DNA from 3 places in the Agrobacterium sp. 16-2014-1-2a genome. Region 3 is predicted to be linked to each of the others. Evidence: riboswitches for the same ligand, from Rfam matches in the RefSeq annotation. Region 3 holds a riboswitch; each other region holds the start of a gene.

Region 1 (8,092 bases), on a different contig from region 3:
AAAGGCGGGAAAGCCGGTCTGGCAGCTTGTTGCCGATATGAGCCCGGAAGAAATCGCCGATATCGTCGATTACCGTTATCTGACTGACGTGCTGACGAAGGACGATGCGATTGCGATCCTCAAAAAAGCCGAAAGCGGCAAAAAGGAACGTATCGAGACGCTGAAGAACGAAGGCTACGCCTGCTACACCACATCAGCCGGCTGGCTCGGTTATGACGACGCCAAGCTGCGCCGTCTTTGCCAGGAAGCGATCGATGCCGGTTTCAACCATGTAAAGATGAAGGTTGGCCGTGATCTCGAAGACGATATCCGCCGCCTCACCATAGCCCGCGAGGTGATCGGCCCCGACCGTTATCTGATGATCGACGCCAACCAGGTGTGGGAAGTGGATCAGGCGATTGAATGGGTCAAGCAACTTGCCTTCGCCAAGCCCTTCTTCATTGAAGAGCCGACCAGCCCGGACGATGTCGCCGGCCATCGCAAGATCCGTGCAGCCATCGGCTCCGTGAAGGTGGCAACCGGCGAAATGTGCCAGAACCGTATCATGTTCAAGCAGTTCATCGCCGAAGGTGCAATCGACGTCGTGCAGATCGACAGCTGCCGCATGGGTGGTCTCAACGAGGTGCTGGCGGTTTTGTTGATTGCTGCCAAATACAATTTGCCGGTCTGGCCGCATGCCGGTGGCGTCGGCCTTTGCGAATATGTGCAGCATCTGTCGATGATCGACTATCTCGTGGTTTCCGGCACCAAGGAAGGCCGCGTGATCGAATATGTCGACCATCTGCACGAGCATTTCATCGAACCCTGCGATATTCGCAATGCCGCGTACATGCCGCCGAAGCTGCCCGGTTTCTCCATTGAAATGAAGCCGGATTCTATTGCGACCTACACGTTCAAGGGATGATTGAAGGATAACAGCGCTTCCGTGAGGCGCTGCCACTCCGCTTCGCTGCCGGGAAGGCCGAAACGCATGTCGTTCGGCCTTTCATCAAAAATGCGCACCAGAATGCCGTGCAGGCCAAGGTGATCGAACAGTTCTTTGGCCCGGTGGTCCCGCACCAGGGTAAACAGGGACGTACCGCCGGCAATCTTCAGGCCCGCTTTTTCCAGCAATTCACTCATACGCTGTGCTTCTGCCGCAAGCCGGAGGCGCATGGATGATTGCCATTCCCTGTCCGCCAAAGCCTGCGTCGCGATGTTGAGCGCCGGCCCGGATACTGCCCAGGGGCCAAGCCTTGCCTCCAGTTCCGCAGCGATGTCGGGATGCGCAAGCGCAAAACCGAGCCGGACCCCTGCCATGCCATAGAACTTGCCGAAGGATCGCAGTACCACCAGCGCGTCGTGCCCTGCGACATTTGCAAGACTTTCCGTATGTCCCGTCTCGATAAAGGCCTCGTCTACGACAAGCAGGCCGCCTTTGCGGCGCATCGCCTCGGCCAGCGACAACAAAGCTTCTCGATCCGTGATGCGACCATCGGGGTTGTTGGGATTGACCACCACCGCATAGTCGTAAGCTGACAGATCACTAATATGGTCTACCTCGGTCACGGTCAGTCCGGCCATGCGCGCGGTTCGGGCATGTTCGGCATAAGCGGGTGAGAGCACGGCTCCGCTTTTCGCTCCGCGTTCGAGTGCCAGGTGAGCCAGCAATGGCATCAGCATCTGGGTGCCGGGGGACAGTGCCACATGCCCCGTGGATGGTGCGCCGAAAGACGCGACGGCCAGCCTTTTCAATTCTTCGGCCGCGTCAGGCTCCGGCAGGCGGGCAAATGCGCTGGCGGGAACGGGAGAATGCGGGTAGGAGTGCGGATTGATCCCGGTCGACAGGTCGATCCACGGTTCCGGCGCTTCAGGAAACATCAGGCGCGCCTTGCCGAGATTGCCGCCGTGACGGATCGCAGCCTGCGCCTTTTCCGGTACCTTATCGCCCATGTTCTTCGCTCTCGCTTTTCTGTCGCTCTTGATCGAACGCCTGACTGGATATCCGGACTGGCTGTTCAAACGCATCGGTCATCCCGTCACCTGGATCGGTTCGCTTATCGCGCTGCTGGACAAAAAATGGAACCGGGAGAGTGCTTCATTTTCGCAGCGCAAGGCGGCAGGCGTCGTGGCGCTTTCCGTTTTTCTGGCGCTGACGGTGCTTGTTGCATGGTTAGTGCAATCGGTTCTGCTTTTATTGCCCCTTGGTCTGTTGCTTGTTGCGGTGCTTGGGGCGTCACTTCCGGCCCAAAAAAGTCTGGAACAGCATGTGGAGGCCGTCGCCATTGCGCTGGAACGCGAGGGGATTGACGGCGGGCGCAAAGCTGTCTCCATGATCGTCGGGCGCGATCCGCAGGCGCTGGATGAGCCGGCAATCTGCCGGGCGGCGATTGAAAGTCTGGCTGAAAATTTCTCTGACGGCATTGTCGCCCCTTCCCTCTGGCTTGGTCTTCTGGGGCTGCCTGGCGGTGCGGGTTATAAGGCAATCAACACGGCCGACAGCATGATCGGTCATCGCTCGCCACGCCATGAGGCCTTTGGTTGGGCGTCGGCCCGGCTGGACGATCTGGTCAATTTGCCGGCATCGAGACTGAGCGGCGGTCTTTTCGTGGTCGCCGCGTTTTTCGTGAAGGGTGCATCACCGAAAGGGGCAATTGCCGCGATACGCCGCGATGCGCGGCATCACCGCTCTCCCAATGCCGGCTGGCCGGAGGCGGCATTGGCCGGGGCACTGGGCTTTGCGCTGGCCGGGCCGCGCTCCTATGGCGGGCAGATGATCGAGGCTCGTTTCATGGGCGAAGGAGGAAGAGCGACACTGGTTGCTGGCGATATTCGCACGGCGCTCAGGCTGGCGAGGATCGCAGACTTCCTGCTGATCGCGCTGTTCGGATTGCTGGCAATCCTTATCGCGCTATAGAAAGCAGTCTGTCGAGATCGAGGTGGTTCTCCATATGGGCCGCCAGGCGATCAAGAACGGCATCTACCTGCGCATCATAGTTCAGTTGCGTGCTCTGCCCACCAAGGCGCTCAAGCCACGCCCCGCGTTGGCGGTCATCCGCAAACAGGCCGTGGATATAGGTGCCTAGGATGCGGCCATCGGGCGAAATTGCGCCATCGGCATGTCCGTCAATGGTCGAAAATGGCAGGTTGCCCGCAGCACCCGTTGTTTCGCCAACATGCATTTCATAGCCGGATAAGGGAATTCCGTCGAAACTCTGTCCCTGCACGGAAACGAGCCTCTTGTCACCGGTCAAAACCGTCGTCACATCCAACAGGCCCAACCCATCGACCGTCATTGGTGGTCCTTCGATGCCGTCAGGGTCGGCAACGGTTTTTCCAAGCATCTGGTATCCGCCGCAGAGACCGAGAACATAACCGCCGCGGCGCACATGTGCCTTGATGTCGATGTCGAGGCCTGCATTTTTCAGCACGGCGAGATCAGCTATGGTGGATTTCGAACCGCAGAGCAGAACCAGCCGGCAATCGGCGGGAATGGTCTCGCCCTGCCGCACTCGGATCAGCTCCACATCCGGCTCCATGTCGAGCGGATCCAGATCGTCGAAATTGGAAATATGCGGCAGGATTGGCACGGCAATGCGGATTTTCGCGCCGGGCTTTTGTTGCGCCGGGCCGGTAAGCCCAAGGGCGTCCTCCGCTGGCAATTTCGCAGCATCGGAAAAATGCGGCAATAGCCCGATGGACGCCCAGCCGGTCTTTTCCGCGATCATCCGCATGCCGTCTGAAAACAGCGTAGGGTCACCGCGAAAGCGGTTCACGATGAAGCCCTCTATCATCGCGGCATCATCGCGTTCGAGAACGGTTTTTGTGCCCACGAGGCTGGCGATGACCCCGCCCCGGTCGATATCGCCGATTAGGATCACGGGAGCATCTGCGGCGCGGGCAAAACCCATATTGGCGATGTCGTTGGCGCGGAGGTTGATTTCGGAAGCACTTCCCGCCCCTTCCACCAGCACCAGATCGGCCTGTTGTTTCAGGTGCTCGAAGCTCTCCAGCACACGCGGCATCAGCCCGGCTTTCATGTGCTGATAATCGGCAGCCTTGGCATTGCCGACAATTTTACCCTGTACGACGACCTGTGCGCCGGTTTCGCTCTGCGGCTTTAAAAGCACCGGGTTCATGTGAACCGACAGCGGAACGCCTGCTGCCCGCGCCTGCAGCGCCTGCGCGCGACCGATCTCGCCGCCATCGGCAGTGACCGCCGCATTGTTCGACATGTTCTGCGGCTTGAACGGCATGACGGACAGGCCACGCCTGATGAAGGCGCGGGCAAGGCCAGCCACCATCAGCGATTTGCCGACATCCGAGCCGGTTCCCTGAAACATCAGCACACGTGCAGTCATGTCAGTATTCTATCCCGGCCTGCGCCTTTACGCCCGCCTTGAAGTGATGTTTGACGAGGGTCATTTCCGTCACCATGTCGGCAGCGTCGATCAACGGTTGTTTGGCGTTGCGGCCGGTAACGATGACATGCAGATCGGATCTACGGTTGGAAAGCGTTTCGACGACCTCTTCCAGCGGCAGGTAATCATAGCGGAGCGCAATGTTCAGTTCGTCGAGAACCAGCAATCCGATCGTCTCGTCGGCCATCAGTGCTTTCGCTTCCTCCCAGGCCTTTGTAGCTGCCGCGACATCGCGCTTCAGGTCCTGCGTGTCCCAGGTAAACCCCTCGCCCATAGTGCGCCATTCCACCCTGTCGCCGAACAAAGTCAGGGCCTGCTGTTCACCCGTCGACCATGCGCCCTTGATGAATTGCACGACGCCGACCCGCCGCCCGGTGCCGAGCATGCGCAAAGCAAGGCCGAAAGCGGCCGTGGATTTGCCTTTGCCAGGGCCGGTATTGATCATCAGCAGACCTTTTTCGATGGTCTTTTCCGCGACTTCGGCATCCTGAACCGTCTTGCGGTTGACCATTTTCTGCCGGTGGCGTTCGGCTTCGCTGTCGCTGATATCGCGTGTCATCGCGTTTTCCTTCTCGTCCAGAGGCGCGGGACCGTATGCCCCCGCCATTCGGAGCGGCGACTATACTCAATTTGCCGCACCCGGCAATCGACAAGCCGGCAGCATTGACCGTCACGCCCGTTCAGCCTAAGGGTAAGGCACTGACGGTCTTTTCCCGGCAACGGGAAAAGCTAAGAGGGAACACGGTTCCACCCCATACCGGGTCATTCCGTGGCTGCCCCCGCAACTGTAAGCGGTAAGCCCGCACTGTGAAGCCACTGGACCATAAAATTGGTCCGGGAAGGTGGTGCAGGGTGTTTTAAAGCCGCAAGCCAGGAGACCTGCCGTTTCAGGAAAAAACGTCTCCCGGGCGGGGTGCTCCGGTCAGCCGGTCGAATTGAATTGCAGCCGCGCTTTTCAGTGCGCTGTTTTCGACATCCGCACCCCGACGAGTTTAAAGGCGCGGAAAGCGGAACGGTTTGGATATTACCACAACATCTTCTTGTGCGGACGGGACAATGGAAGCCAACACAGCTTCTGGCGTGGTCGTTTTTGTCTGCCGAAGCTGTCGCGACGACACCGATCCCAATGCGGAGCCGCGCCCCGGCACCATCCTTGCGGAAGCTGCCATCGCAAAAGCGCGTGACTCCGGCATCGATGTTCGCTCCGTCAATTGCCTTGCCAATTGCAAACGCGGCCTCAGTGCCGTGCTGCGCGGTGCCGATGGCTGGTCCTATGTATTCGGCGGGCTGACGCCCAACGATGCGGAAGACCTGCTCACGGGCGCGCAAATGCTGGCCGTCTCCGCAGATGGCCTGATGCCCTGGCGCGGCCGCCCCGACACATTGAAGCGCGGCATGGTGGCGCGCATTCCCCCATTCGATTTTACCGAGGAGAGATCATGAGCACCCTTCTGGACCGCGTTCCCTGCACCATCGTCACCGGCTTTCTGGGGGCTGGAAAAACCACGCTGCTGCGCGGTCTCCTCGAAAAGCTTGATGGCAAGCGGCTTGCCATCATCGTCAACGAATTCGGTGATATCGGCATCGATGGCGATATCCTCAAGGGATGCGGCATTGAGAGCTGCCCGGAGGAAAACATCGTTGAGCTGGCCAATGGCTGCATCTGCTGCACGGTGGCGGATGATTTCCAGCCGGCCATCGAGCAGATTCTGAGCCGCCAGCCGAAGGTGGAGCATATCCTCATCGAGACCTCCGGCCTTGCCCTACCCAAGCCGCTGGTGCAGGCATTTCAATGGCCGGCCATCAAGAGCCGCGTGACGGTTGACGCTGTGGTGGCTGTTGTGGATGGCGCTGCCCTTGCCGAGGGTCAGGTGGCGCATGACATGGAAGCCCTTGCCGCCCAGCGCGCAAATGACGAAGCCCTCGATCACGACGATCCGGTCGAAGAGGTTTTCGAGGATCAGATCGCCTGTGCCGATCTTATCGTGCTGACCAAGGCGGATCTGCTCGATAGCGCCGGTCTGGAAAAGGCGAAGGCTCATATTCTCGAGCATTTGCCGCGGGCCGCAAAGATCGTCGTCGCCTCGAATGGCGTCATCGATCCGGCCGTGCTGATCGGCCTCGGTCTTGCGGTTGAAGAGGATATCGAAAACCGCCGCACCCATCACGATGGTGAACTCGACCACGAACATGACGATTTCGACAGCTTCGTCATCGACCTGCCGGCCGTGACCGATCCGGAAGCGCTGGCGGCTCGTATCGCCGAGACGGCGGCTGCGGAAAATGTTCTGCGCATCAAAGGTTTCGTCGAAGTATCCACCAAGCCGATGCGCCTGCAGGTGCAGGCAGTCGGTAGCCGCGTCAACCATTATTATGACCGTCCCTGGGCGGCCGGTGAAGAGCGCCGCAGCCGCCTCGTCGTCATAGGCGAAAAGGGCCTCAACCGCGAAAAGATCGAACAGATGCTGGCCGCCTGATAGAAATGCACATTCTCGCCACCACATCTTCGTCTCTGGACGACCTGATCGAGCCGGTTGATCTCAACCAGCCGCGATCGGATGTGGTGATGCTGTCTTTTTCGGCAAGCGATCTTGCCGGGCTGGAACAGGCATGGCGGCAGGCAGAGGGCGCGCTTTCGTCCCTGTCCGCTGCCAACCTCTCCGAGCTTCGGCATCCGATGTCGGTCGATCTGTGGATCGAAAAGACGGCCGAACATGCCCGTGTCATCCTTATCCGGATTCTCGGCGGCGCGGAACGCTGGCGCTATGGCGTCGATCAGCTCAGCACGATGGCGCGGCGACGTGGCATAAAACTTATGCTCCTGCCGGGTGAATGCAGTGAGAGAGACGAAAAGCTCGAAGCGGCCTCGACTGTTGATCGCCAGACGTTGGCGTCCGTCCTCGCCTTCTTCCGCGAGGGTGGGCGGGAAAATATGGACCGGCTTGCCATTGGTCTTGCTGCCCTTGTAAGTGGTGGCGCATGGCCAGATATCGAGGCTCAACCGCTGCCGAAAGCCGGCTTTTACCGGCCGGGTAAAGGCGTCGTGGATCAGGCGGAAGCCTGCGCCGGTTTTCCCGCCGGTGCAGCTGTCCTTCCCATTCTCTTTTACCGCTCCATGCTTCTTGCGGCCGATGCGGCGCCCGTGGATGCGCTTTTTAACGCGCTCTCTCAGCGCGGTTTTGCGCCATTGCCGATTTTCGTCAGCGGCCTCAAGGATGGGGAGGCGATCCGCTTTCTCGAAACCGTACTGCCCGAACTCCAGCCCGCCGCCATCGTTGCCGCCACGGCTTTTGCCAGTCAGATGGACGACAGCGGTAAAACCCTGTTTGACCGCCTCGGAGTGCCGGTGTTTCAGGTGGTTATGGCGACGACGCGACGGGAAGGCTGGGCGGAAAATGCGCGCGGTCTCAACCCTTCCGATCTTGCCATGCATCTGGTTCTGCCGGAACTCGATGGCCGGATTCTTGCTGGCGCAATCTCATTCAAGCAGGTGCGGACTGATGGCGGTATCAGCCTCATCAATGTACCGGAGGCTGATCGCGTCGAACAGGTGGCAAACCGAATCGCTGCCTTTCTGCAATTAAAACAGTCCACGCCACAGGAACGGCGGATCGTCATTCTGATGCCGGATTATCCCGGTGCTGCGCCGGGGCGCACGGGTTATGCCGTTGGTCTCGATGTGCCGCAAAGCG
Region 2 (8,092 bases), on a different contig from region 3:
CCAATGCCTTCAGTTCAGCGAAATGATCACGGAAGGCACAGGACTGTGGTGTACATCCCCTCGCGCCGGGTATTGCGTCCCATCCGTCAATAGCCTTGCCTCCGGGCGGGCTTGTCCGGGGGGTAAGCATAGACCACGGTTAACCCCGGCTCACGCAGATCGACTACCGTGCCATCCGTCGCAACCAAACCAATGCTAGGCAACTCCATCCCGGGTAAATGCCTGGCTGCTCCGTCGTCACGTGGGGTAACTAATTGCTCATCCCCGCCGGGTTCAATCATTGCCACCTCGTTGCTCTTCCTGTCTGTCGACGTTGCGAAGTTAGCCGATTTTCATACTACCGCAATGTCTAGTGCGCAGGTGCAAAGCTGCCGTAGCGATTCGCGCATTCAGCCTTGATGGAATACGAACGCCACACCTTCATTCGATTTGACAAAGTCACTGATTGCCAAGTCTCTGGCCGATAGTATCGTTTTGGAATTTTCGCTGAAGCGATGTTCTGGGGCAACGGCTTCTTTGTCTTGGGATCGCTGCTACCGGGTGGCCACCACTTTCCCCATTTCCACAAGGCAATTGCTGCTCTCGGCAAATACGTCCTGCTGACTGAGACCCACTTTTTTCGGCGATCTTAGCGGCCGTCGTGCTCCCGAGATTTTCGGCGTCTGGGAAGTTGTTCTGTTTGGTGAAAGTCACGAAGACGTCGGTGGCGTTGGAATAAATGTCTTCCAACCGAGACGTTTGGCGCAGACACTCAGCAGAAACAGGGCCGATTTTTAGAGAACAGGCGGTCTTGGCAGCTTTGCGCCAAGAGGCGGACATCCGTCGAAGCTGTCAGGATGATCCGCGCCGTGACCTTATAGCCATTCGTAAGTCTCCCAGCGTTTGTCGCGATGGGCGCGGTGGCGGCGAACGGCTGCCATCCGCAGGTTCAGACTATCAAAAAACTAAACAGTGAGCTCTCTTCGGACGATCTCAGCTCCTGCGCTCAAGGAATTCAGCTTGTCTCTTGCCACACGACGAGACACGGGGGCCATGCCGCAATTGGTGCAGGGGCAAAGTTTATCTGCGTCGACAAACTTAAGCGCCTTGCGCAGCGTTGCAGCGACTTCCTCCGGGGTTTCGATGGTATCGCTTGCCACATCGATGGCCCCAACCATCACTTTCTTACCTCGAACAAGGTCCAGAAGATCCATGGGGACATGAGAATTGTGGCATTCGAGGGAGATCATACCGATGCCGGATTTCTGCAGCTTGGGGAGAGTTTCCTCATACTGCCGCCATTCTGACCCGAGTGTCTTTTTCCAATCCGTATTGGCCTTTATGCCGTAACCGTAGCAGATATGGACGGCGGTCTCGCACTTCAGCCCTTCAATTGCCCTGTCCAAAGTGGCGACACCCCAGTCATTCACATCGTCAAAGAAAACGTTGAAGGCAGGTTCGTCGAACTGGATGATATCGACGCCGGCAGCCTCCAATTCCTTTGCTTCCTCGTTGAGTATCACGGCAAATTCCCAGGCAAGCTTTTCACGGCTCTTATAATGGCCGTCAAAGAGAGTATCGATCATCGTCATCGGACCCGGCAACGCCCATTTGATGGGTTGTTTGGTCTGCTGGCGCAAAAACTTGGCGTCTTCGACGAACACGGACTTCTGGCGAGACACGGCGCCGACGACTGTCGGGACACTCGCATCGTAGCGATCGCGAATTCTGACTGTCTCGCGTTTTGCAAAATCGACCCCGTCGAGGTGCTCGATGAAAGTCGTGACGAAATGTTGGCGTGTTTGCTCGCCATCACTGACGATGTCGATGCCGGCCTGTTGCTGATCGTCCAGTGAAAGGCGCAGGGCATCTCTCTTGCCTTCCAGTAATTCCTCGCCCTCCAGCTTCCAGGGCGACCACAGTTTTTCGGGCTGCGCAAGCCAGGAGGGTTTCGGCAGGCTGCCAGCGGTCGATGTGGGGAGAAGTTTCTTCACGGTGGGACCTCTTCTAAGTGATGCTCAAGCGGGGCGGTGAGCAAACAATTGCTCAAGGACGGCGCGGTATGGCTTGATGAAGTGTTTTTCGGTGAACTTACCCTGATCCACCGCCAAGCGATTTCGTTCGTCGCGATCGTAAATGACCCTGGTCAGCGAATAGTCCTGGTGCTTCAGGTTGGGCTGGTAAAATGTCCCGGCTGCTGCGTTCGCATTGTAGATTTCGGGGCGATAAATTCTCTGAAACGTTTCCATCGTGCTGATGACGCCGATTAGCTCAATATTGGAGTAGTCGCCCAGCAAGTCCCCAACAAAGTAGAAGGCCAACGGCGCAACGCTGCCTGCAGGCATGAAGTAGCGAACCTGCAATCCCATTTTCCCGAAATACTGGTCGGTGGACGAGAACCCATTCTGCCGGTATTCGACGCCCATGACGGGGTGATGATTTTCGGTCCGGTAATAGGTCTTGCTGGTCGAGGCGCTGATGCAAATGACCGGCGGCTTGCGAAAGTACGAGCGGTAGGCATCCGACCGCAGAAAAGACTTGAACAGGTTTCCATGCAGGTCGCCGAAGTCGGCCGGAATGCTGAAGGCAGGAACGCTCTTGTTATGCTCCGGCAGCACAATGCTGAAGTCGTAGTCTCGCACATAGGAGGAGAAGTTATTCCCCACAATGCCGTCGATACGTTCACTGGTTTTGTGATCGATGATCGTCGTCTTCAGTATCTCGATGAGGGGAAATTTTTCACCTGCGACATCGAAGCTCATATCGACCGAAATGATCTCCAACTCGACCGAGTATCGGTCCGATTTGGGATTATCCCAGTGAGCGAGGGCGTTGAAGCGGCTGTCGATCATGCGCATGACATTGCGCAGGTTTTCCTGCCGCTTTTCACCCCTGGCCAGATTGGCAAAATTGGTGGTGATGCGCGTATGTTCTGAAGGACGATAGTCCTCATCGAAGGGTACGCTCGTGATTGTAAAAATGCAGGTCTGAGACATGTTGTGCCCCTATAAAGTTGGGGGCATGGGTCTGCGGACGCATAGCAAGACGGGCCGCGACAATGCAGCCTTTGCTACGGCACACTGGGACACCCCGCCCGTGGACGTTATTTCACCAAAGGCAGGTCTCCTGGCTCACGGATCATCACTTCCGTCCGTCTTCCCGGGGTAAACCAGTGACATATTGGACTTCAGCTCGCCGCTTACAGTTGCGGGGGCAGCGTCGGCTTTTCCGCATGACACGGAGCACCGACTTCCCTCTTAGCCCCGGCACGTTGCGTGCAACGACTGGGGAACCTTAGGCGTGTCGACCATATTGTAAGCCACGTCATCGGTCAACATCATATAACGATATCTTTATGTCCTTAAGTCTACGTTTCCATTGTCGGTTCCGGCCGAGTAGGTTGCATTCGGCGTTGTCAGGCGATTCTCACATACGCGGACCTGGCCGTGGCAAACATCTCGCTCCACGCAGTTGAAAGGATCAGACCACACCACGAGTAGTTCCTAGTGCGGGAGCAGCCTGGTGATACCGTCCAGGCGCCCAGAGCGCGTTCCGCCAGACTTAGTCGCTGCAGAAGAGCCAGTACGTCGATCGACGGTTCAGGAGGCAATTGGGGCAGCTAGAAGGCGCGCATGATTTCGCCGGCCACAGGCGTTTAATTGAAGCGGCCTCGCCGGAGGTTGGGATGCTGTTCGGACATGCCCTACTGTGCCGGCGCAGCGCTAATAAAGGGATCGGCGCTTGAATTAAATAACGAATGAGCGAAGGCAAGCACCCTTAAATTGCGGGCCGATAACATCACGGGCGCGTATCCGCAACAGCACCGCCGAATTTGTGCTCGGGCCTTCGAACCGCCCCATGTCGTTGAAGGTGCACAGGAAGTTCCGATCCGCACCGGGCATCTGACAGGTCTGGCAGTGGGCGGTATTCGGCTTCGTTAATCGTACCGTCAGGCTTGAATCACTGGAACTGCTAGTCGGCAGTCAACGTTGCGGTTTTACGCTTTTCGCCGCTTTCAGCAGCGTCATGCGTCCCAGTTTTCAATCTCCGGCGCAACGGCCTGGAGCAATATCCTCCTGCTGCCGCCGAGACGGACAGTTATCCCTCACAAAGACGAATACAACCGCTTTTTCTAAGAAAAGGGTTCCAGCCTTTCGCTGCAAGGATTGCCCAGGCAGTAGCCCCGACATGCGGCAACCTGAAATATTTGAAGTCGGCAAATGTCGAGGTCGGCCCGATCATCAGCCCGGTCGTCAGTTCGTCCCCGACTGTCGCGTAGATCAGGTTATCGGGAGATATTTGTGCGGCAATGGTGGCAAGCAGCGCCTCGGCCCGGTCGGCATCGCCGGCCTGCTGAAATGCCAGCGCGGCCTGGGCCGTACCTTCCAGCCACACACCATCCCGATCGTCGTTAAAATCAAAACCTCCCGCAACCGCATAATGCCGATCAACCCAATGCAGAACACGCCCACCGCGGCCCCGAAACTCCGGCACCGCGAGAATGGGCCAGAGCTCGGAATCTATTCCGGACTGGCTCGAGTTGGGTGTGTCGCTTCCGGGTAGGCTGCCGACGTAAAACCGTCCCTGCTGCTCATTCCACATCGCATCAAGAAATTTGCGTGTTTTGTCCCGCATCGCCTGCCAGGCGCGCGCTCCCTCAATTTCGGCGAGCCAACCCGCAACGGCATACACATCGAGATTATGTTCCGTCGATTTCCACTCGAGTTTGGCCGGTGCAGGCTCATGACCGAATGTGCCACCTGTGTAGCCGATATCGCGGACGCCCGCCGTATGCGCATCGATCCAGCGCATGAGTTTGGTCGCTGCCTGCACATAGGACGGATTGCTTAATCGTTCACTGGCAGTGAGAAGCGCAAGTGCCGCCCAGGCCAGGTTGCCCGTTGCGCTGCCGACCTGATAGTCATCCTCGACCCACGTCTTGCTGGCCTCACTCCAGAAACCGGGCAAAAGCATAGCATCATTTTCGTTCGCAACGGGGCCGGAACGGTAGGCGTTGCGCAGGCGGCCATCGCTGTAATAGCGATCGTTGTTGACGGCGAGCAGCAGCGCATCGGCAACCCTTTTTGCCTCGGTATCGTTGCCACAGGAAAAAAGGGCAATCGTCGCCAGGGCATTGTCATAGGTGAAACCCGCATTTGAAAGAGCGGAATCAAGCGCTTTGCCGCCGGGTGCAGGCTCAAAGCTCCGAAATACGAAGGGGGTGGTGGATTCGTCCATCTTCCCAACGAGACCCGCACACAAGCTAACAGCAAGGCGGTCGCGAACTGATCCGGAACCGGTGCGCCCATCGCCACCAGCGACCACTCCTGTTGTGAAGCAGGTCATGAGAACTGTCGCGATGATCGATTTGACAGACATGAGTTTTCCGTTTGGTGGGCGCTTTTCCAAATAACCCCGCCTCTAGCTTGCGGTTTACGTCGAGCACGGTCCCGGGTTTGGCGCGAATTGTCTTAGCTGAAGGCCCTTGCGAGTAACATCTGCATGGACTTCAGGAGGTCGCCCTGTTCCGCGACATTTTCGGGCGCATTGCGGAAAAGCAGCCTCAAGATTGCACGATGCTGGTCGGCACTAGGGGTGAGAGTGAATTTGCCGGGCGTTTGCGAGACTTTCGTTGCATCGATCTGCACCCAGCCCACCTCGGGCACATACAGGCACTCTGCCTCGGCGTAAGACCGGTTGCAGTCTTCGAGGGTCGCGGTTTCGGTCGAAAGCGCCACGATCCGTACCGCCTTCACCTCGCTTGCGCACCGCAATCGGCCTTCCAAATCCACCCCGATCGGCTCCTCCTTGTCGACACGTGGTAATTCAATGCAGCAGATGAGGCTGGTGAAGGCAATCACCATGGCGACGGCCGACCAGATGAGGTTGAGACAATCTCGCGCCGAAAATTCTACAGGGGCGTCCCATGCGTAAACGGCGAGCAGAACTGAAACCGCGGAGGTGACGGTGACGATTGCGAAAAATAGCGCTGTGGGCCCGTGAATGCGCACCTGTGACCGGTCACCACCTTTCTCCGTGACTTTAAAGGGACGTCCGAAGGGTTTGCGCATAGCCTGAAACAAGGTGATGGTGATGGGAACAGCGGTCAGCGCATGCGTCACTTCGGTGAACAGCGGTAGGGTGCGTTTTCCCGATATCCAGGTGGAGTAGGCCCAAAACAAAGCCAGTGACGACAGTCCAAATTTCATGAACATCAGCTCGTCGGCCTGGAGGGCGGAAACGCCTGTGAGCCAGTAGATCGATGGTGCCAGCAACAGGCAGAGGATGAAAGGCTTCGACAGCCAGCAAAACAGCCCGTGCAGATAATGCAGCCTTTGTGTCAGCGTGAACTTGCCGCGCCACAATGGTCCCGTCCGCAGAAGGCCGATCTGAATGGTGCCCAGGCACCACCGCGTGCGTTGCGTGATATATTCTGGCAGGCCCTCAGCCGATAGACCGACACTGAGTTTTTCGTTGAGCCAGCGTGTGACGTAACCTCGCTCCATCAGGCGGTAGGTCAGCAGCATATCTTCGGAAAGTGCATCATGCGGAAACCCGCCGAGCTCGTTGACCGCCGCACGCCGCACGACAAAACTCGTCCCGACGCAGAAAGCGCAACCGACCGCGTCCTTGGCCGGCTGGAATACATCAAAGAATACACGTTGATCATCGACGAAGGAATTGCGGATGCCGAGGTTGTGTTGGATTGGGTCGCAATTAAAGTAAAATTGCGGTGTCTGCACAACTGCCACCTTGGGATCGGCGAAAAGACCGGTTACGCGACGAAGGAAGTTGGCCTGTGGCGCGAAGTCCGCATCCAGAACCATGATGAAATCGGAAACCTGTGGCAGCGCGTTGGTGTGTTCAAGTGCATTGTTCAGATTTCCCGCCTTGGCATGTCTATTGTCCGGGCGCGTAACATAATTGACGCCGACCGCCTCGCAATAGTCCCGCACTTCCGGCCTGCGCGTGTCGTCGCAGACAAAAACACGCAGCTGCGGATATTGCATGGCCTGGGCCGCGATAACCGACTTCTCAAGGACGTTCAAAGGTTCGTTGTAGGTGCAGATAAAGACGTCAACGAGTGGCGCATCGGGATTAGTTGCAATCGCGGCTTCCCCTCTATCAGCCAGGAAAGTCCAGTCCGTCCGCCTCGTCAGGATCAGGATCGAGCCGATGGCGTAAAGAACGGAGATCAGCTCGAAGGTGAAATAAATGTAATTCCAGGCAGTCTCCAGAGAAAGCTCGAAGGGTGGCAGCGTATCGGTGGCGCGCCAAAATATGTAAAGGCCAAGAGACAGCAGCATAATCGCACTGAAGGCCAACCGGTCCAGGACCCTGCGCGGGTCGGCCAGTATGGTAAACAGGATCGCGCAAAGGGCGATGACAAGATTGACGTAGAGTACCGACTGAACATCGCCATCAGGGCTGAAATACATCGACTTATCCTCATGGTTGGTCAGGCGCGCGGCACGCCGCGCGTGAATGAGGTTGCTTCGAGTGTCTTAAACAGGTGGTGGGTCGCCCTGCGGGTTTGCATCGCACTCCCGCAGGGGCCCGTCCAATCCATGCGGGTGTCAGGATTGGGTGCGCGGTGCCTTTCCGGTGGCATCCGTATTGCCGAAAGGGTGCTGGGTGATGATATCGGGCTGATGTGCCCGGCCAGGCACGTCCGGCCGCTGTTGTGGCCACTCGATACCAGTGTGTGCGGATAGCGTATCACGCGACGTTTCGATCAGTGCCCATGCGGCCTGCCTGACATCCGGCAATTCGCTGACGGAGGTCTTTGCAAACTGGAACAGGCTGGCTGATGCTTCATGCACATAGTTCCGGGTTTTGCCGAGCCACTCGCGCGGCAGGCTCACACTCACCCACGTGCCGACCGAACAGGCGCCGTTCTCGGTCAATTTTTCCTGTGCCTTGCCGTCCATGCGAATATAGGCGTAAAGCTCTCGCCGCTCTGTTGGTGGAAAGGGCACGGCATAATCGAGGTCGACACGTTCGGTAGTACGTGGCACCAGGCGCTCCACCACCCCATCGGATTCTTCCGCCCAGGCATCGGAACTCACCTTCACCCGAGAACCGACGGAAAGCGCCTGTGCCTGACGCTCTG
Region 3 (8,092 bases):
AGTCACGCTTTTGCCGATGCCGTCTCCGGGAATGAGTGCGATGCGATGCGTTTTCAAGATGTTTCCCCTGTTACAGTCCGATCAGGACGCTTTTGCTCTTGCGGTTGGCGAGATAGGCCTCCCGCCCGAGATCCTTGCCGATGCCGGAGCGTTTGTAACCGCCGGTCGGCAGGATATGGTCGCGGGAGCGGCCATACCGGTTGACCCAGATCGTTCCTGCCTGGATGGCGCGAGACAGGCGCATGACGCGCGAGATATCGCGGCTGAAAAGACCCGCGGCAAGACCGTAGGTCGGATGATCGGCGAGCGCCAGTGCCTCTTCTTCCGTCTTGAAGCTTTGCAGGGTCAGCACCGGCCCGAATATCTCCTCTGTGACAGCAGGGGAGGTCTGGTCGACATTTGCGATCAAGGTCGGCTGGTAGAAATAACCCGGACCGTCCATGATCGCGCCGCCCGTCAGGCATTCGCCGCCATGCGCGACAGCCGCCTGCACGATGCCGTCAATGCGCTGGCGCTGCACTTCGGAGATGATCGGCGAATACTGTGTTGCTTCGTCCCAGGTCGGGCCGGGCTTCACTGTCTTCATGCGAGCGATAATTGCGGCGGAAAGCGCCTCTGCGACACTCTCTTCAACGATGATGCGCGAGCCGGCAACGCAGGCTTGCCCGGCATTGGACAGAATATTGCCGGCGATCGCGGCGGCGGCTTTTTCGATATCGGCGTCTGCAAAAACCAGCTGCGGACTTTTGCCGCCCAGTTCCAGCGTCATGGGCTTGACGCCGGTACGCGCGATATTTGCCATGATGGCCGAACCTGCTGCCGTCGATCCGGTGAAGCTGACCTTTGAAATTTCGGGATGGCCGGTGATGGCATTGCCTGTCACAGGCCCGTCACCCAGCACGATGTTGATGAGCCCGGCGGGCAGCCCTGCCTTGATGGCCAGTTGCGCCATGAAAATGCTGGAGAAGGGCGTCATCTCCGATGGCTTGAGCACCACGGCATTGCCGGCTGCGAGTGCCGGGCCAAGCTTCCAGCCCGCCATGGACACCGGAAAATTCCAAGGCGTAATGGCGCCCACGACGCCATAGGGCTCGGTCATGATCATGCCGACGCTTGTGTCGTCGGTCGGCACGAGATCACCGCCCTCCTTGTCCGCAAATTCGGCAAAGAAGCGGATCTGTTCGGCAGTGACGGCGATATCGCCGGCAATCAGGTGGCCCACGGGCCGGGTTGAGGAGAGCGCCTCGATTTTCGCCAGCGTCTCGGCTTCCTGCTCGATCAGGTCTGCCCAGCGTTGCAGTACCCTGGTGCGCTCACGCGGGCGCACGCCGCCCCAGTTACTGCTCTTCAGTGCGGCTTTGGCGGTTTGCACCGCCTCATCGACAAGTGCCGCATCCGCCTTCGGGCAACCGGCATATTCGATGCCGTCCGAAGGACGATGCATGTCAATGCCGTTTTTAGCCGGGATCAGCCGGTCGCCGATGAAATGGCCGATCGGCAGGGACAGGCTGTCTGGATCGAAGCTGAGCGTCATGGATGATCCTCTGTGGATATGCGCCAAAGCTACTCCCTGATGGCAAGCAGCATCGACCGACTGCGGCGGGGGCGGTGAACGAAAATCCTGTTTTGCTGGTGGCCCACAGCGCAATCTTCGGCGGGCATGAAGACCGCGCCGAAAACCTTGCGACGGGTCCGATCGAGGGCCGTAAATCCGGTCGAAAGGCATCCGGGCAGGATACCCATGTAAACCATGGCTGGCATCCACCTGCGGATTGCCAGCCATCGCTGTTCTCAAAAATGCCTCTGCATCAGCCGGGATGCCAGGCATGCTGTTCGGCAAATCATCCGTTCACGGTCACATAGATCTTGCGCACGGTTTCGATTGTCTTCCAGACGCCAACGAAACCGGGCTTCATGACGAAGCTGTCGCCCGCGGTGTAACGCAGCGGCGCGCCGCCTTCCGGTGTGATCTCGATAACGCCTTCGAGAATGTGGCAGAACTCGAATGTCTCGCCTTTGATCGAGCGGCTTTCCCCGGGGGTCGCTTCCCAGATGCCAGTATGTACGGTGCCATCACGGGCTTCATCTAGAGGCCAGGTTTTGAACGACGGGTCGCCCGCTATGAGGCGTTCGGGCAGGGCCTTGGAGGCTTTCGGTTCAAAGGCGGGATTGGTGTCGATGGTCTTGAGGAGAGACATGGGTGTCCTTTCTTGGAACGGTAGGATCAATATCCGCGGCTACGGTCAACGAGGCCGAGCGGTTCGAGACCGGATTCGTATCGTTTGATATTTTCGACGACGGTGCGGGCAGCGGAATGGGGCTGGGTGACGCTGGCAATATGCGGCGTCAGGAGAATTTTCGGATGGGTCCAGAAGCGGTGGTCTTTGGGCAGGGGCTCCGGATCGGTAACGTCAATCACCGCACCTGAAAGCCTGTCGCTGTTGAGTGCATCGAGCAAAGCGTCATGATCGAGCTGTTTGCCGCGCCCGGCGTGAACCAGAGCAGCCCCGTCGGGAAGCATCCCTAGACGCTCGGCGTTCAGAAGCCCCGTGGTCTCGTCGGTGAGAGGCAGCAGGCAGACGAGAATATCGCTGGTGGAGAGAAGGGATTTGAGGCCGTCGTCGCCATGATGGCAGGTGACGCCATCAATCTGACGCTGTGAGCGGCTCCAGCCGGAAAGCGGAAAGCCGAAGGGTTTCAGCCGCTCCAGCGCCGCAACGCCCAGCATGCCGAGGCCGAGAACGCCCACCCGGCACTCTTCCGCCTGACGCTGGGGCAGGGCATTCCACAGTTGCTGGCGCTGCTGGTTTAAATAGACCGGCAGGTTGCGGTGGAGGGAAAGTACGCCGAGGCAGATATATTCCTGCATCATGCGGATGATGCCCTCATCCACCATGCGTACGACCTTTACCGTCTCAGGGATCGCCTCGATGTGAAACTGGTCGACACCCGCGCCGATCGAAAACAGGACTTCGAGATTGCGATACCGGGCAATGTCCTGCGGTACCGTCCAGGTGATGAGGTAACGGACTGCGTCGGGATCGACAGTTGACGCATCCATCGAAAACGGCAGATCAGGCAGTTCTGCAGCTAGAGCCTGCCGGAAAATCTCGCCGCGCTTGGCGTCGGAATTGAAGAGAAAAGTCATCTGAAATCTATGCTTCCCGAAGGTTCAAGCCGCACAGCGGCTTGCGAGTGTTTCCAGCATCGACTGGCAGGCCGAAAGTTCGCCCGTCGTTATGAACTCGTCCGGCTTGTGGGCGCGGCCGATATCCCCTGGTCCGCAGATGATGGCGTCGATGCCCGCCGCCTGGAACAGCCCCGCCTCCGTGCCGTAGCTGACGGCGGCGAGACAGGGGGTGCCGGTCAATTCCTCCAGAAGCAGAACAAGCGGAGCATTAGCTGCTAGCGAAAGCGCCGGATAATCGCTCATAGGCGTCCATTCGATATCGACACCCTTTGCTGCAAGAGCCTCGACGCTTGCGCGAACCGGCCCGAGCAGTTCAAGCGGCGATATGCCGGAAATCGCCCGTGCTTCCAGCTCGATGGCCGAGAAATCGGGGATGATGTTGATCGCCTGGCCGCCCTTCATCGTGCCGATCTGCAGCGAGGAGTAGGGTGGCTCGAAAGTCGCTTCAAAGGGGCCTTTCGTCAGCTCATGTGCCGTCTCCACGGCCTTTGCCATGATACCGGTCATCAGGTGAATGGCATTAACCCCCTGATCAGGCCGGGACGAATGGCCGGAACGGCCACGGATGGTAATGCGAGCTGCTGCTTTGCCCTTGTGTGCACGAACCGCCCGCAAATTGCTGGGCTCGCCGATGATTGCGCCCGCCGGTGCGGCGCAAAGTTCAGGCAATCTGGCGAGAAGATGTGGAACGCCACGGCAACCCGCCTCCTCGTCATAGGAAAAGGCGATATGCACGGGACGTTTCAGCGCCCTGCGCGAAAATGCAGGCGCCGCGGCGAGAACCGTGGCCAGAAAACCCTTCATGTCGGTGGTTCCGCGCCCGTAGAGACGATCATCTTCCGCCCGCAGTGTAAAGGGATCGGAAGACCATTCCGGCTCGCTGGCGGGTACGACATCCATATGGCCGGACAAAACATAGCCGGCGCGATCGGCCGGGCCGAAGGTGGCGAAGAGATTGGCGCGGTCGCCCTCCGGTCCCGCAAGCAGCGATACTTTCGCGCCGTGGCTTTCAAGATAATCGGCGATCCAGCCGGCAATATCGCCATTGGCGGTTCCAACGACCGACGGGAAACCGACGAGACGCTCAAGGATTTCGATTGCGTTCAATGGTCGTCTCCGCTGACCGGATTGTCATCCCGAAAGCTTAGAATGGACTGCGACGTTTATCTGCTGAAATGCGAATGATTTCGGTAGATTGTTGTGACCTTCCAGTGCTTTCAGAAAATTCGTGCTGGCGTAACCGGCTACCGTCGGATGTCGTGGGCTAGGCCGGGACCGGATGAAGGTTGTGAGCCGTAGGGGATGAGGGCCGTTGGTTATGGACCTGCTCAAAGTCGATAGTTTCGAGCTGCGGACCGTGGATATCGCGGACGTGGATGCCGATCATCTGCATGCACTCTCCATGGCCGTCGGATGGCGATATCACGCGAATGAATGGTGTTTTCTGCGGCAATGCGGCGTGGGTCTCGCCGCGCTCGATGAGATCGACCGTGTTGTCGCAACCGCGATGCTCTTTCCCTATGATCAGGGGTTTGCGACGCTCGGCATGGTCATTGTTTCGCCCCGTTTGCAGGGGCATGGCGTAGCACCATGGCTTGTGCAGAAACTTGTCGCAAAATTCCCCACTGTCTCCCTGCGGTTGAACGCGACGGGAGCGTCGCGGCGGTTGTTTTCAAGGTTGGGTTTTGCCGGTGATACGGAAAAAGTATATCTGTTCCGGGGAAGGGCGAATTGCCTTTTCGAGATACCGCCGCCCGGCAGAAAACAACGAATAGAGCCGTTATCCGCAGGTCATCTGACTGATGTGGTGGAACTAGACCGGGCGGCTTTTGGCGTTTCGCGCCGGAACGTTTTGCAGCGACTTTTGACGCAGAATGCGGGTTACGGTGTGTTTGAGGCGGACCGTCTTACCGCTTTTGCGCTGCGCCGTGCGGCGGGGCGGGGCCACATTATCGGTCCGGTCGTTGCGGGTGCGGACATCGATGCGATTGCGCTCGTAAGGCGGCATTTTACCGATCTGGACGATGAGCTGGTGCGTCTCGACACCATCAGCGACAACAATCTCTTTATTGATTTTATTGCGCAATCCGGCTTGGTGGTGATTGAAACCCTTACCACCATGTCCAAAGACGCGCCGCAACCGGCGCCTTCCGGCGCTACAAAAATTTTCGCGTTGGCGGGTCCGTCTTTGTGTTGAGCTGCAGCACTATCGCAATTGACGCCCCGGCGCTTGCCCCTTATGTCAGAAAGCGACGGTTCCTGAAGCCGAAGGGCAAAGGGATTAATAGGGAACATGGTGCGGGTGATTTCTATCGCCCAATGCCGTGGCTGCCCCCGCAACTGTAAGCGGATTGCCGTTCATCCTCGTGACGCCTGAAAAGCGTCATGCCACTGCACCCTTCAAGGTGCGGGAAGGCAGATGAACGGCGTATATTCGTGAGCCAGGAGACCTGCCGTCATAATATTGACCATCGTTACGGGCGGGGATGCCCGGAAGAGGAGCTTATTATGACCTTTCCGTCCGCGGAAACGTATTTAGAGTCCCGTTCTCCATCTCCACACTTGTTGTCGCTCTGTCACTACGCGTTTTGACGCGCGGCCTGCGGATCACGCCACTTTATTTAGACTGGAGAACATATGTTTCATTTCAAACGCCTGCCGGTTTCCGCCGGTCTTCTGGCTGTCGCATTAGCGGCCTTGCCCGCCGGTGCCGCTCAGGCTGCCGAAACCGCCTATCCGCTGACGATCAATAGCTGCGGCCACGAAATCACCTTCAAGCAGGCGCCCGCCCGCACAGTATCGGTCGGCCAGAGCACGACCGAGGTTCTCTATCTGCTCGGCGTGGCCGACAAGGTGGTAGGCACGGCGCTGTGGATCGGCCCGGTTCTGAAGGGTTACGAAGACGCCAATGCCAAGGTGGAGCGGCTTGCCGACAATGATCCGAGCTTCGAGGCGGTGGTTGGCAAGAGGCCGGACCTCGTGACGACGCAGTTCCAGTGGCAGATCGGTCCCGAAGGCGTTGTCGGAACACCGGAGCAATTCGCCGAACTCGGTATTCCCGTTTATACTTCGCCTGCCGATTGCATGGGCAAGGACAATTCCGGCGGCGGCGACGGCGTGCGCAAGTCCGTTTTCACCATGGACCTGATCTACCAGGAGGTCCGCGACCTTGCGAAAATTTTCAACGTGCAGGATCGCGGCGAGGAAGTCGTTGCCGACCTGAAAAAGCGTGAGGAAGCCGCCCGCGCCAAGATCGCTTCGGCGAATGGCAAGATTTCAGCAGTCTTCTGGTTCTCCAGCGCTGAGCTGGATATCGATCCTTACGTGGCGGGCCGCAATGGTGCGCCGGGTTACATCATGTCCGCGCTCGGGCTGAAGAACGTTATCGAAAGCGATGAGGAATGGCCGACTGTTGGCTGGGAAACCATCGCCAAGGCCAATCCGTCCGTGATCGTTGCCGGCAAGATGGACCGCCGGCGTTTCCCCGCCGATGACGTCGCCGTCAAGCTCAAGTTCCTCGCTACCGATCCGGTTGCCAGCATCATGCCCGCCGTCAAGGCGGCCCATGTCTTCGAAATGGACGCGCAGGCGATGAACCCGACCATCCGCACGATCGAAGGCATTGAAACGCTGGCCGAGGCGATTTCCACAGCCGGTCTCGCCAAGTGAACGGTCTTTCCGTCAATCTTGGCAGGGCGGGTCTGGCTTTTGCCGCACTCGCCCTGCTGCTCGTCGCGCTGATGGCCGGTGCGGCCATCGGCGAGACTGCCATTCCGTTCGACGTGGTGGCAAAGACCATTGCCAATCGTGTCTTCCATGCGGGTTATCCGCTGGAGCCGCTGGATGAGGGCATCGTCTGGAGTTACCGCCTCAGCCGCGCCGTTGTTGCCGCGTGCTGTGGCGCCTCGCTGGCGCTGGCCGGTGCGGTGCTTCAATCACTTCTGCGCAACCCGCTCGCCGATCCCTATATCCTCGGTATTTCCGCAGGCGCCTCAACCGGGGCCGTGGCCGTGGCGCTTCTGGGCTTAGGGGCGGGGTTCCTGACGATGCCGGCCGGCGCCCTGATCGGGGCTTTTGTGGCTTTTTCGCTTGTCAGCCTTCTGGCGGTGCGGACAGGGCACGGCAACAGCGCCATCATCCTGGCGGGGGTCGCCGGTTCGCAACTGTTCAACGCCATGACGTCGTTCATCGTCACCAAATCCGCCAATGCCGAACAGGCGCGCGGCATCATGTTCTGGCTGCTGGGCAATCTTTCGGGCGTGCGCTGGCCGGATGTCTGGCTGGCTTTGCCCGTCAGTATTGCGGGTCTTGGGGTGTGCCTCTGGTACGCACGCGCGCTTGATGCTTTCGCTTTCGGCGGTCAGGCAGCAGCTTCGCTCGGTATTCCGATGCGCCGGGTCTATGCGGTGCTGATCTCGGTTTCGGCGGTCATGACGGCAGTCATGGTGTCGCTGGTCGGTTCCATCGGCTTCGTCGGTCTCGTCATCCCGCATGCGGCGCGCATCTTCGTTGGCGTTCGCCACGGCATGTTGCTGCCGGTGACGGCCCTGACCGGTGCAATTTTCATGATCATCGCAGATATCCTCTCGCGCACCGTCATTCCGGGGCAGGTGCTGCCGATCGGCGTGATCACTGCGCTGGTCGGCGCGCCCGCCTTCGCCTTCATTCTCGGGCAGAAGAGAGGCCGGTCATGAAATTATCCGCCCACGATCTGCATTTTCATGCCGGCAATCTCGACATCGTGCGCGGGGTTTCGCTGGAGGTCGCCCCGGGCGAGTTTCTGGGTATCATCGGGCCGAACGGTTCGGGCAAAAGCACGCTGCTTTCCATGCTGGCCGGCATTCGCATGCCGCGTCGGGGTCATGTCATGCTTGGTGAGGAACGGCTTGCCACATTCGGGCG

Evidence for each region. Region 3 has a riboswitch for cobalamin ahead of ACQZ45_RS11940 (ABC transporter substrate-binding protein). Riboswitches for the same ligand answer to the same signal wherever they lie in the genome.
Region 1: another riboswitch for cobalamin. It lies ahead of ACQZ45_RS17320 (DUF1636 family protein); the one in region 3 lies ahead of ACQZ45_RS11940 (ABC transporter substrate-binding protein).
Region 2: another riboswitch for cobalamin. It lies ahead of ACQZ45_RS21365 (DUF1852 domain-containing protein); the one in region 3 lies ahead of ACQZ45_RS11940 (ABC transporter substrate-binding protein).

The regions. Positions count from the first base shown of each region.
Region 1 covers NZ_JBNWBX010000005.1:290,686-298,777, reverse strand. The annotation lists gene ACQZ45_RS17345 (L-fuconate dehydratase) at 1-904, shown strand, start outside; gene cobD (threonine-phosphate decarboxylase CobD) at 886-1,932, opposite strand; gene cbiB (adenosylcobinamide-phosphate synthase CbiB) at 1,931-2,896, shown strand; gene ACQZ45_RS17330 (cobyric acid synthase) at 2,883-4,340, opposite strand; gene cobO (cob(I)yrinic acid a,c-diamide adenosyltransferase) at 4,342-4,959, opposite strand; cobalamin riboswitch at 5,087-5,301, shown strand; gene ACQZ45_RS17320 (DUF1636 family protein) at 5,457-5,843, shown strand; gene cobW (cobalamin biosynthesis protein CobW) at 5,840-6,877, shown strand; gene cobN (cobaltochelatase subunit CobN) at 6,883-8,092, shown strand, end outside.
Region 2 covers NZ_JBNWBX010000008.1:152,095-160,186, forward strand. The annotation lists partial or broken gene ACQZ45_RS21355 (peroxiredoxin) at 1-281, opposite strand, end outside; gene ACQZ45_RS21360 (methionine synthase) at 945-1,973, opposite strand; gene ACQZ45_RS21365 (DUF1852 domain-containing protein) at 1,998-2,975, opposite strand; cobalamin riboswitch at 3,079-3,291, opposite strand; gene ACQZ45_RS21370 (hypothetical protein) at 4,078-5,358, opposite strand; gene ACQZ45_RS21375 (glycosyltransferase family 2 protein) at 5,451-7,418, opposite strand; gene ACQZ45_RS21380 (HlyD family secretion protein) at 7,557-8,092, opposite strand, start outside.
Region 3 covers NZ_JBNWBX010000003.1:66,130-74,221, reverse strand. The annotation lists gene ACQZ45_RS11970 (tartrate dehydrogenase) at 1-57, opposite strand, end outside; gene ACQZ45_RS11965 (aldehyde dehydrogenase family protein) at 71-1,534, opposite strand; gene ACQZ45_RS11960 (cupin domain-containing protein) at 1,842-2,198, opposite strand; gene ACQZ45_RS11955 (2-hydroxyacid dehydrogenase) at 2,225-3,148, opposite strand; gene argE (acetylornithine deacetylase) at 3,173-4,297, opposite strand; gene ACQZ45_RS11945 (GNAT family N-acetyltransferase) at 4,509-5,387, shown strand; cobalamin riboswitch at 5,427-5,662, shown strand; gene ACQZ45_RS11940 (ABC transporter substrate-binding protein) at 5,828-6,859, shown strand; gene ACQZ45_RS11935 (FecCD family ABC transporter permease) at 6,856-7,884, shown strand; gene ACQZ45_RS11930 (ABC transporter ATP-binding protein) at 7,881-8,092, shown strand, end outside.